DNA from 2 places in the Buttiauxella sp. JUb87 genome. Region 2 is predicted to be linked to the other one. Evidence: predicted binding sites of a transcription regulator. Region 2 holds the regulator's gene; the other holds the start of a gene.
What was found. The regulator CRP, encoded in region 2, controls carbon source genes, mostly activating them, when cyclic AMP is high. The targets are predictions, from matches to a motif close to ATGTGANNNNNNTCACAT.
Positions count from the first base shown of each region.

Region 1: a site for CRP is predicted at 2,827-2,844, ahead of EC843_RS22740 (glycoside hydrolase family 3 N-terminal domain-containing protein). Genes of this name have one in related genera too.

Region 1 is NZ_SNVY01000012.1:83,442-89,053, forward strand. It holds gene gss (bifunctional glutathionylspermidine amidase/synthase) at 1-239, opposite strand, end outside; gene EC843_RS22740 (glycoside hydrolase family 3 N-terminal domain-containing protein) at 326-2,710, opposite strand; gene EC843_RS22745 (glycoside-pentoside-hexuronide (GPH):cation symporter) at 3,023-4,420, shown strand; gene ppsA (phosphoenolpyruvate synthase) at 4,560-5,612, opposite strand, start outside.
Region 2 is NZ_SNVY01000002.1:43,922-49,533, reverse strand. It holds gene EC843_RS08635 (aspartate aminotransferase family protein) at 1-18, shown strand, start outside; gene EC843_RS08630 (YccS/YhfK family putative transporter) at 22-2,106, opposite strand; gene crp (cAMP-activated global transcriptional regulator CRP) at 2,198-2,830, opposite strand; gene EC843_RS08620 (OsmC family protein) at 3,144-3,548, shown strand; gene EC843_RS08615 (phosphoribulokinase) at 3,566-4,450, opposite strand; gene EC843_RS08610 (YheU family protein) at 4,624-4,842, opposite strand; gene EC843_RS08605 (hydrolase) at 4,839-5,612, opposite strand, start outside.

The DNA of each region.
Region 1 (5,612 bases), on a different contig from region 2:
ATGCTGACATCGGTGAAAACTATCCCGTGATTGATATAAAGAAAGCGGCGCACGAACTCGACACACTGCCACTTATAGCCCATGTATTCGTGGTCCAGATAATGTCTGAACCACGTGTCATCCGGCCAGGCGTTGGGGTCAAGCGAATCGTAATTTGAGGAGTAAATGGCCACACCGCCAGGGGCATGGCCTAATAACGCGCCAAAAGGAGCATGGCTTTCTGAAGTGCTTACACTCATGACAACAGCCTTAGAAATTTATCGCTGCCATCCCGACAGCAAGGATAAGCATCAATCTTACGCGCTTCGTTCGGAAAAAAGGATCTTTACGCGAAAAAATGCTCTACCTCGCAATGACTTACCATTCGCCACTTCCCGTTGATGACCCGGGTGTCACCGGTGACCCGCACAATTCCCGAGCTTTTAATATCGCCACTTGATGCGCCAACACGAATCTCAAACTCGCCAGGCTCCACCACGCGTTCGCCATTGCGACGGGTGAAATTCAGCATATCGGTGGGAATATCAAAAGTGAGACTGGCACTGGCCCCTGGCTCAAGATGTACTCGCTGGAAAGCTTTAAGCTCCTGTACCGGCCGCACCATCGACGCCACTTTATCGTGCACATAAAGCTGCACCACTTCGCTGCCTGCCACCACCCCACGGTTGCTGACGGTCACGCTGACATTCACCACACCATTATCATTCGGCACCTCGTGACGGGAAAATTGCAGCGGGCTGTAGTCGAACTCAGTCCAGGTTTTACCAAAACCAAACGGATAACGGGAACCGAAGTGGAAGGCAAACGGCGTGCCGCCGCTTTTGAGTTTGTGGTTGTAGTAATACGGCATCGCGCCCGCACTTTTAGGGATGGAAACTACCAGCCGCCCGCCGGGTTCTGCGCGCCCTGTTAGCACGTCAGCAATGGCGTACCCACCTTCTTGCCCTGGCGCCCAGGCCATCAGTAATGCCGCAACATTGTCTTCCTGGCCGCCTAAATTGTAAGGACGCCCGCCGGTCATCACTACGACCACCGGTTTGCCGGTGGCAATCAGTTGGTCCAGCAATTGCTGCTGTACACCCGGCAACATCAGGCTGTCGGTATCTGAACCTTCGCCCACTGTACCGCTCTGGAATAAGCCGGATAAATCCCCGACACACAGCACCACAACATCGCTTTGTTGGGCGACTTTCACCGCATCAGGAATCAATGAAATGTCGTTTGAAACCGGAGAAGACTGCATCGGTTTGCCGCCGCTATCACCGGGGAAAACAGGCGCGCCAGCCATACGTTTTTCGATAATATGGCAACCTTTGGCATAACGGATGTTGTCGCTACCCAGTTGTTCGCGCAGTGCTTGCAGTGGGGTGACGACTTGTGAAGTTTGCTCCAGCATATCGCTGATGATCAAATGCACCGGGAAGCTATAACCACTGAGCAAAGCCAGCGGGTCGTCGGCCGTTGGCCCAATAACCGCCACGCGCGGCTGCCCTTTCAGCGGTAACGTTCCGTCGTTTTCTAGCATGGTGATGGAGCGTGTGGCGACTTCCCGAGCGATATTTTTTGTCGATTCACTTTGCAATACGACGCCGCTTTCATCGCGATAAGGCTGTTCAAATAACCCGAGGCGGAATTTCTCTTTCAACACGCGAGCGACAATCTCATCCACTTTTTCCATGGTGATTAAACCACGCTCAACGGCTTGGGCCAGATGGCGCGCGCAGTCATCTTTTGGTAGTTCCACATCCAGCCCGGCATTAAATGCCAGCGCCGCAGATTCTGCCGCATCGTGCGAAATACCGTGATGCTGATGCAGCAAACTCACGCCGCCGTAATCAGCAACAATCAGCCCATCAAAGCCCCATTGTTCACGCAACACGGTGGTCAGTAAGAATTCATCGGAGTGGCCAGGCTGGTTATCAATATCGTGATAAGCAGGCATCACCGAGCCCGCATTTGCCAGTTTTACCGCCATTTCGAACGGCAGCAGGAAGGTATCGTTTAATTCGCAAAAACCAAGATGGACAGGGGCATGGTTGCGCGCGCCTTCGCTAAATGAATGGCCGACGTAATGTTTTAGCGTTGCCAACAAGTCGCGATTTTTGCCCTGTAAGCCTTTGACATAGTGTGTGGCCATCATGCCCACCAGCCACGGATCTTCACCGAATGTCTCTTCGGTGCGCCCCCAGCGCACATCGCGTGACACATCCAGCACTGGCGCAAGTCCCTGATGGCAACCGGTCGAGCGGGCTTCTTCGCCAATCGCTGCCGCCGCACGTTCGATAAGATCAACATCCCAGGTGGAGCCGTAGTTGAGTGATGACGGGAACAGCGTGGCATCTTTGCACAGCACCCCGACTAAACACTCTTCGTGAAACAGGGCCGGAATGCCCAGCCGAGTCTCTTCAATCAGGGTTTTCTGCAAGCGATTAGCCGCACGGACACCCTCTTTAGCATCGACAATGTGGGTGCCTAACGGGCGGGTAATTTGCCCGACGCCCAGTTTCAGACGCTCGCCAAGTGCTGCTTGCTCGGTTACGCCAGCAAACTCATCGCTTAAATCGGTCCGTTCACGGTGATGGCCGTCGCTGGATAAAATCAGCCAATACGCGTGCATTTGGGCGAATTTTTCTTCGGCAGTCATACGCGAAAGCAGATCGCTGACACGTTCATGAATCGGGCGATGAGCTTGCTTATAAATGGCAGACATAGTGTTCCCCTTTCGAGTTCAGCGGTTTGCGAAAGTATCAATATGAGTGATGACTGAAGAGGCAAACAATTGTCAGAATAACCCGCAAGATTACGTTTTTTGGTTTTTAGCCATAAGTGTGACGTAATTCAAAAATATGCCAGAAAAATGAGGCTTTCAGGACGAAGCCGAGGCGATAAGAGATACCCCCGTCACATTTGATAAGAAACATAAAACACAAATGAAAAATTACAATACTCCTGCTCAGATTCACAATTTATAACTAGTGCTATCCGCGAGGTCTATATTCCGGCTCTTAATAAAGGTGAATACATGTCGGTGCTTACAGAAAAAATTACCAACAAAGAAAAAATGGGTTTTGGACTAGGTGATGCGGCAAGTCACATCGTGTTTGATTCTTCGGTCGCCATTCTGGCTTATTTTTATACCAATATTTATGGTTTGCCCCCGGCGGTAATGGGGACATTATTTTTAGTCGTCCGGGTACTGGATGCTATTACCGATCCTATCATGGGTGCGATTGCCGACCAGACCAAAACCCGTTGGGGGAGATTCCGCCCCTGGTTATTGATTATTTGTGTTCCTTTCGCCGTCAGTTGTGTGCTGGTTTATTCAACACCTGATTTCTCGCAGACCGGTAAAATTGTTTACGCCGTTCTGGCTTATATATTCATGACAATAATGTATACCGCAATAAATATTCCTTATTGCTCTTTAGGTGCGGCGATTACGTCGGATCCACAAGAAAACCTGTCCCTGCAATCCTGGCGTTTTGCCATTGCGCCAATTGGTGGTGCGATGGGTACAGCGTTGATTCTGCCACTGGCTGATTTTATTTCGCCGGGTGACAGAGCCGTTGGCATGCAGTGGGCAATGGGGATCTTCGGTGTGATTGGCTGCCTGATGTTCCTGGTGTGCTTTGCCACCACCCGTGAACGTATTACGCCGGTCAAAGAAGAAAACCTGAATATCCTGCGCGACGTGAAAATCTTATTAAAGAACGACCAATGGCGTATTCTGTCGGTTTATAACCTTGCGATGTTGTGTGGTGTCGTGGTTCGTGGCAGCCTGCTGGTCTATTTCGTGCAATATATCCTTCATCAAGGCAGCGGCATTATTTCGATGTTTATGCTGGCAACGACTATCGCGGCGGTATTTGGCAGCCTGTTTGCTAAACAATTGGGTAGCTGGATGTGTAAGATCCGCGCCTCAATATGGGTAAACGTGCTCAGTGCGGTGATCGGGTTATTATTCCTGGTGTTACCAACCGAATATTGGATACCGGCTTTCCTGGTGCATATCGTGCTTAATATCCTGCAAGGTATTAATGCTCCACTGCAATGGTCAATGATTACCGATGCTAATAACTATGGTGAATGGAAAACCCAACGCCGTATTACCGGTATGAACGTTGCGGCAAATATCTTCATCATTAAATTGGGTGTAGCGATTGGTGGTGCGTTAACCGGTTGGGGTCTTGCGTGGTTTGGTTATCAGGCGGGTGTGGAACAACAATCAGCCGAGGCCGTGCGTGGCGTACTGATTCTGTTTACTGTGTTACCGGCTATTTTCTACTTAATTACCGCTATCTCGATTCGTTATTACAAGTTAACTGAAGAGAGAATGAACAGTATTGTGAGCGACCTGCGTGTCGGCAAGTTCCAGAGTGAAAGTGAAGTCACTGGCGTGATGACGCCAAAAGCCTTGTAATAAACGATTGGTAGGTCGGGCAAGCGCAGCGCCCCCGACATAATCGACGACAATGGTGGATGACGCTGGCGCTTAGCCACCCTACAACTTATCCGACCTACAAATATTAAAGGCTCCTCAACAATGAGGAGCCTTTTTTTTACTTATTCGCTTCTGCCAGACTCAACCAGGTTTGCACCACGGTATCCGGATTCAGAGAAAGACTATCAATCCCCTGTTCCATCAACCACACCGCAAAATCTTCATGGTCAGACGGGCCTTGCCCACAGATACCGACGTATTTACCTTGTTTCTTCGCCGCTTTGATAGCCATCGACAGCAGTGCTTTTACCGCGTCGTTGCGCTCGTCAAACAGTTCGGAAACCACGCCAGAGTCGCGGTCCAGCCCCAATGCCAACTGGGTCATGTCGTTTGAACCAATCGAGAAACCATCGAAATATTGCAAGAACTCATCGGCCAGCAAGGCGTTGGATGGGATCTCACACATCATGATGATTTTCAGGCCGTTCTCACCGCGTTTCAGCCCCTGACGTTCCAGTTCTTCCACCACGGCTTTAGCCTGCGCGACGGTACGCACAAACGGCACCATCACTTCGACGTTCGTCAGGCCCATTTCGTTACGCACGCGTTTCATGGCGGCGCATTCCAGCGCGAAGCATTCACGGAAACTATCGGATACATAACGACCCGCGCCACGGAAACCGAGCATTGGGTTTTCTTCTTCCGGCTCATAACGCTCGCCGCCTACCAGGTTGGCGTATTCGTTAGATTTGAAATCAGACAGACGCACAATCACGCGCTTCGGCCAGAATGCCGCGCCCAATGTGGCAATCCCTTCAGTTAGACGACCGACGTAAAACTCAACCGGATCGTCGTAGCCTTTCATCATCTCGCGGATTTCGCTTTGCAATGCAGGCTCTTGCTGGTCGAATTCCAGCAATGCACGCGGATGCACGCCAATCATACGGTTGATGATGAACTCCAGACGTGCCAGCCCTACGCCTTCGTTTGGCAAGCAGGCAAAATCAAAGGCACGATCCGGGTTACCGACGTTCATCATGATTTTCAACGGCAGATCCGGCATGGTGTCGACGGTAGAACTTTTCACGCTGAAATCCAGCAGTTCGGCATAGACGTAGCCGGTATCGCCTTCAGCACAAGAAACCGTGACGTTCTGCCCCTCGCTCATGCG
Region 2 (5,612 bases):
AAGATCGTTAACGGATAGTCGTTAATCCGACCGCCGCAAGCGGTTCAGCCAGATACCATGATGTGGCCGCTGACGCCATGCAACCGAAGAAATAGTGTGCATGGTGCTGAGGTGGCCCAGAATCCGCTGTAAATGTTGCTCCATCGTGCTTAATGGCCCACTCGGAAGCCCTTCCAGTGGGTCAAGAATATTCGCGTCGTTAGTCTCACCTGGCCCATCATATTGCAGCCGCTGCTGGCATCGTTGCAGCGCAATTTCACACGACTGCAAATAGCGCTGGGCTAAATCCGGTGTCAGCATGTTGTGCTCGCGCGCAAGCGTAGTCATGGCGTTGATGTGCTCGACAATAAACTGGCTGTGCGTCACCCACAATTTCATATCTGCCAGGTAATGCGAGTTAAAACCGGGTTCCTGCATCGCCTGATTCAGTGAGTTAAACAGCGCATTATGGGCTTGATTGACCTTCATTCGTTGCCAGGCTAGCGGCGTGGGTTCGGGATCGTTGCTCAGAATCAGGCGAATCGCGTCCTGGTCTTTTTCAAGCGCGTCGTGGGCGTTCTGGCGCAACAAACCGCTTTGCCACTGCGGCCACAGCCAAACCATGCCGCCGAAGGCAATCAAACAGCCGAGCAGAGTATCAATCAAGCGCGGGACGATAAATTGCTCGGCGCTGAGTGTGAGCAGTTGCAGGGTATATACCGCCGTCACGGTAAAACCAATCGTCGCCCAGCCATAGCTCTGGCGAATAAACAAATAGCTGACCAGCGTAATGACCAGCATCGCGGCCAGGGCAATGCTTTGTGGGAAGTGAAAGTGCAGGGCGATACCCGCAATCGCCAGGCCAGCAATGGTCCCTGCCGAACGGTGCAGAATGCGTACCCGCGTGGCGCCGTAGCCGTTTTGCGTAACGAACATCACCGTCATTAAAATCCAGTAGGGTTTCGGCAGATGTAAAAATGCCCCGAAAAGACTGGCGATGGTTAGCATTACGCCTAGTCGGGCGGCGTTGCGCAGGGCGGCAGATTTCAACGACAAATAGCTTTTCAGTGCTGCCCACAGCGGTAAACGGCGCTGCCGGTCTTCCATTAAATCACGGGCGTACAGAGGGCGTTGGATGCGCAGCACGCGGGCGATACGGCTGAAGTGATAATGACAAAACTGCCCAACCGGGTTGTCCGGATTCTGGCGAGCAATTTTCTCGAGGGCTTCAATTTGTTTCTCCATCGTAAAACGCTGTGGGTAACGATGGTAGAGAATGTCATCGGCCAACACGCGCAAGCGTGCCGCAATGGTCTGCGCATTCCAGCGAATAACCGCTTCTGCATGGCTTTTCGCGACAAGTTTTTGCACCTCGGCAGGCTGGTGCAAACTGACGGAGATGTGCTCTTGCAAATCTAACGCTATCTGAAAAGAGCGTAACAAATGTTTGTAACCGTTCTGCTGATTTGCCGACAGCATATGCAGCTGTTGGTAGCAGATGGTGATCAGGTCTACGGCTTTTTGCTGGCGAGCCAGCAGTGGAGGCAGCGCTGTTTCGGGATCAGCATGTTGTGTCAGCATGCCGTATTTGGCTTCACAGTACTCCGCCAATTGGCGATAGAGCAGGCTTAACGTTTCGCGCAGCGGCTGCTCACGCCACATCCAGAACCAAAACCAGTTAAAGACTCCGTACCAAATCGTGCCGGAGACATATAACACCATCGGCTTCCAGATAGGCATATTGCCGGCCATGCTTAGCGTAAAGATGGCCGCAATCAGCGATGCCGGAAGCAAACGTGCGTGCAGGGCGCTGATTTCAGCGGTGACGCCCAACAAGAGCGCCATCACCATAAGAATGATGGGCAATGGGACCGCGGTGTAGAGCAGCAAAAGCTGCATGATTAAACTGCTGGTCGCAAAAAGAGTGCCGCCAACAATCAGGCGTTTAAAAAAACGCTTATGGGGTGTATCCAGACCAGCAATGTTGCAACAAGCGGGCACTAACGAGAAAAGCAGACCTAACTGCAAATTCCCCAGTAGTAAACCGATCCCCACAGGAAGGCACAGCACCAGCGTTTGCCGCAGTGCATAGTTAACTTCAGGGTGATAGATTAATCTTCTCCACATATGCTTGTCATACTTTGTGTTGCAGGTGTTTGGATTTTAAAGACAAAAAAAGGCGTGTCCATAAAGCAACACGCCTTTTTTGAAACGGAAATTAACGAGTGCCGTAAACGACGATCGTTTTGCCGTGAGCGGAGATCAGGTTCTGATCTTCCAGCATTTTCAAGATACGACCGACAGTTTCACGAGAACAACCGACGATCTGACCAATTTCCTGACGGGTAATTTTAATCTGCATACCGTCTGGGTGAGTCATTGCATCAGGCTGTTTTGCCAGGTTCAACAGTGTCTGCGCGATACGACCAGTCACATCGAGGAATGCCAGGTTACCGACTTTCTCAGAAGTGACTTGCAGACGACGAGCCATCTGGGAAGAAAGACGCATCAGAATGTCTGGGTTTACCTGGATCAGCTGGCGGAATTTTTTATAGGAAATTTCAGCCACTTCACAGGCAGATTTAGCACGGACCCAGGCACTACGTTCCTGGCCTTCTTCGAACAGCCCTAACTCACCAATAAAGTCGCCCTGATTCAGATAGGAGAGGATCATTTCCTTGCCCTCTTCATCTTTGATCAGAACAGCTACAGAGCCCTTGACGATGTAATACAGCGTCTCTGCTTTTTCACCCTGGTGGATCAGTGTGCTCTTCGATGGATACTTATGAATGTGGCAATGGGACAAGAACCATTCGAGAGTCGGGTCTGTTTGCGGTTTGCCAAGCACCATGCGCGGTTATCCTCTGTTTATAACTGGCTACCAACGACAGGACGCTAAACATCCTGTCTGGCGTTGCAAGTATTAGAATATTCCCCACTTTGGGGAGATGGCATGCAAGTCATTCTTGCTGCCTGTAATTAGTGACGTCCTTTGCATCTATGCATTACGTCAATGTATCAATGTAGCATCCGGATTGTTTTAGCATAGCTTTTGGCAGGTGTCTCCTATTGTCTCGTTTCAGCATGACGTAGGTCGCCTTCCGTTGCCAGTTTTGCTGCATCCGCGTACTCTGGAAGGTAATTTTTTCAATGGGAGAAGCAACATGCAGGCACGTGTGAAATGGGTTGAAGGGTTAACTTTCCTTGGTGAATCCGCTTCAGGACACCAGATTCTGATGGACGGTAATTCTGGCGATAAAGCACCGAGCCCGATGGAAATGGTACTGATGGCTGCCGGGGGTTGCAGTGCAATCGACGTGGTTTCTATTTTGCAAAAAGGCCGCTACGACGTCACTGACTGCGAAGTGAAATTGACCTCTGAGCGTCGCGAAGAAGCTCCTCGTCTTTTTACTCACATCAATCTGCATTTCATCGTGACAGGCAAAGAGCTAAAAGATAACGCGGTTTCCCGCGCGGTTGATTTATCTGCTGAGAAGTATTGCTCTGTTGCACTGATGCTGGAAAAAGCCGTAAATATCACGCACAGCTACGAAGTCATTGAAGGCTAGTGTGCAAAACAGGGCGGTTACTCGCCGCCCTGAATATTGATATTTCGTCCTTCTGCCAGACGCTTCACTAACGGCGTCATGATCAACTCCATCGCCAGCCCCATTTTGCCGCCCGGTACCACTATTGTATTGATGTGGGAAATGAATGAGCCTTGCAACATGGCGAGCAAGTACGGGAAATCGATGTCATCCAGCCCGCGAAAATGAATCACCACAAAACTTTCATCCAGCGATGGAATTCCGCGTGCAGCAAACGGGTTAGAGGTATCTACAGTCGGGACACGCTGGAAGTTAATGTGCGTGCGTGAAAATTGTGGCGTGATGTAATTGATGTAGTCGTCCATTGAGCGCACCACTGAATCCATCACCGCTTCCCGGGAATGCCCACGTTCGCTGGTATCACGCACCAGTTTTTGAATCCATTCCAGGTTGACAATCGGCACTACGCCAACCAGCAAGTCGACGGCATTCGCCACATCGTGCTGTGGGGTGACGACTCCACCATGCAATCCTTCATAGAACAACACATCGGTCGGTTCAGGCAGCGATTGCCATGGTGTAAACGTCCCAGGAATTTGGTTCCAGGGGACGGCTTCGTCATAGGTATGAAGATACTTACGCGATTTACCTTGCCCGGTTTTTCCGTACTCGATAAACGTTTGTTCCAGCAGGCCGAAGTCATTCGCTTCCGGACCGAAGTAACTGATATGGCGGCCTAAGTCGCGTGCTTTACGAATAGCCATATCCATTTCAGGACGCGTGAAACGATGGAAGCTGTCACCTTCAACTTCGGCAGCGCGCAGGTTGAGTTGCTGGAATATTTTGCGGAAGGCAAGGCTGGTGGTGGTCGTTCCCGCGCCGCTGGAACCTGTTACGGCAATAACCGGATGTTTGGCTGACATAAGGCAACAACTCCATGGGTAATCACAAGTGTGTGTTCGTAAGGGCTGGCCCTCACCCTAACCCTCTCCCCCTGGAGAGGAGACTGTCCGGATTTCGCTTTGGTTCTTCCCCTTCTCCCTCAGGGATAGGGCTGGGGTGAGTGTGGTTTTACTATGCAGTATAGAATAAACGCTTAGCCGCGAAGCTGCCCGCGAGCCATGATATTCACCGTTTCGTGAAGCTCCGACCATACCAGCACAGCCTCGCCACTTTGTAGCTGGCGCTTAACATCGGCCACTTTTTGCTCCAGCGAACGCTCTTGTTCACCATAATCGGTACCTTCACGTAATACAAAGGATTCAATCAGATTATCAAGCGTTTCGGGGGGGAGATCTTGCCAGGGAATCATCATAATGACGGGTCCAAAAATTTAGACAACCACTGCGGGATGCGTTGCTCAAGCCACATTTCCGGACGCCGTAGCGTGCCACCAACAAATCCAACATGCCCACCATAGCGCGTCAGTTGATACTCAATATTGGCAGGCAGTATCGCTGTGTCGGGGATCACATGGTGATCCATAAACGGGTCATCTTTAGCGTGAATGATTAACGTCGGCGTTTTGATTTGCGGCAGCAACGGCATGGCGCTGCATTGACGATAGTAGTCGATAGCATCTGCAAAGCCATGAATCTTCGAGGTGATCAAATCGTCAAACTCACGCAGACGACGCACTCCTTTAAGCTGGCGCATATCTACCGGGAGTGTGCCTGGATAGCTTCTGAGCTTACGTGCCGCATTTTTCTTCAGCAGATTTAACAGATAATGTTGGTAAACGCGTGAGAAACCTTTCTCGATATGCTTGCTGCAATGCTCCAGCATCAGCGGGGCAGAAACCACTACACCTGCCTGTAGCGTACAATCTGCGCCTTGTTTTGCCATTAAACAGGCGAGCATGTTACCGCCGAGAGAAAACCCGACCGCCGCCGTGGGGGCTTTACCGTAACGTGTAGAGAGCCAGTTGAGGAAATAGCTGCCATCTTCGGTTTCGCCGGAGTGATAGATGCGTTTCATGCGATTCGGCACGCCGCTACAGCCACGGAAGTGCATCACCACACCCAACCAGCCTTGCTTACGCGCGGCATCAATTAACCCATGTGCATACGGGCTGTGCAGGCTTCC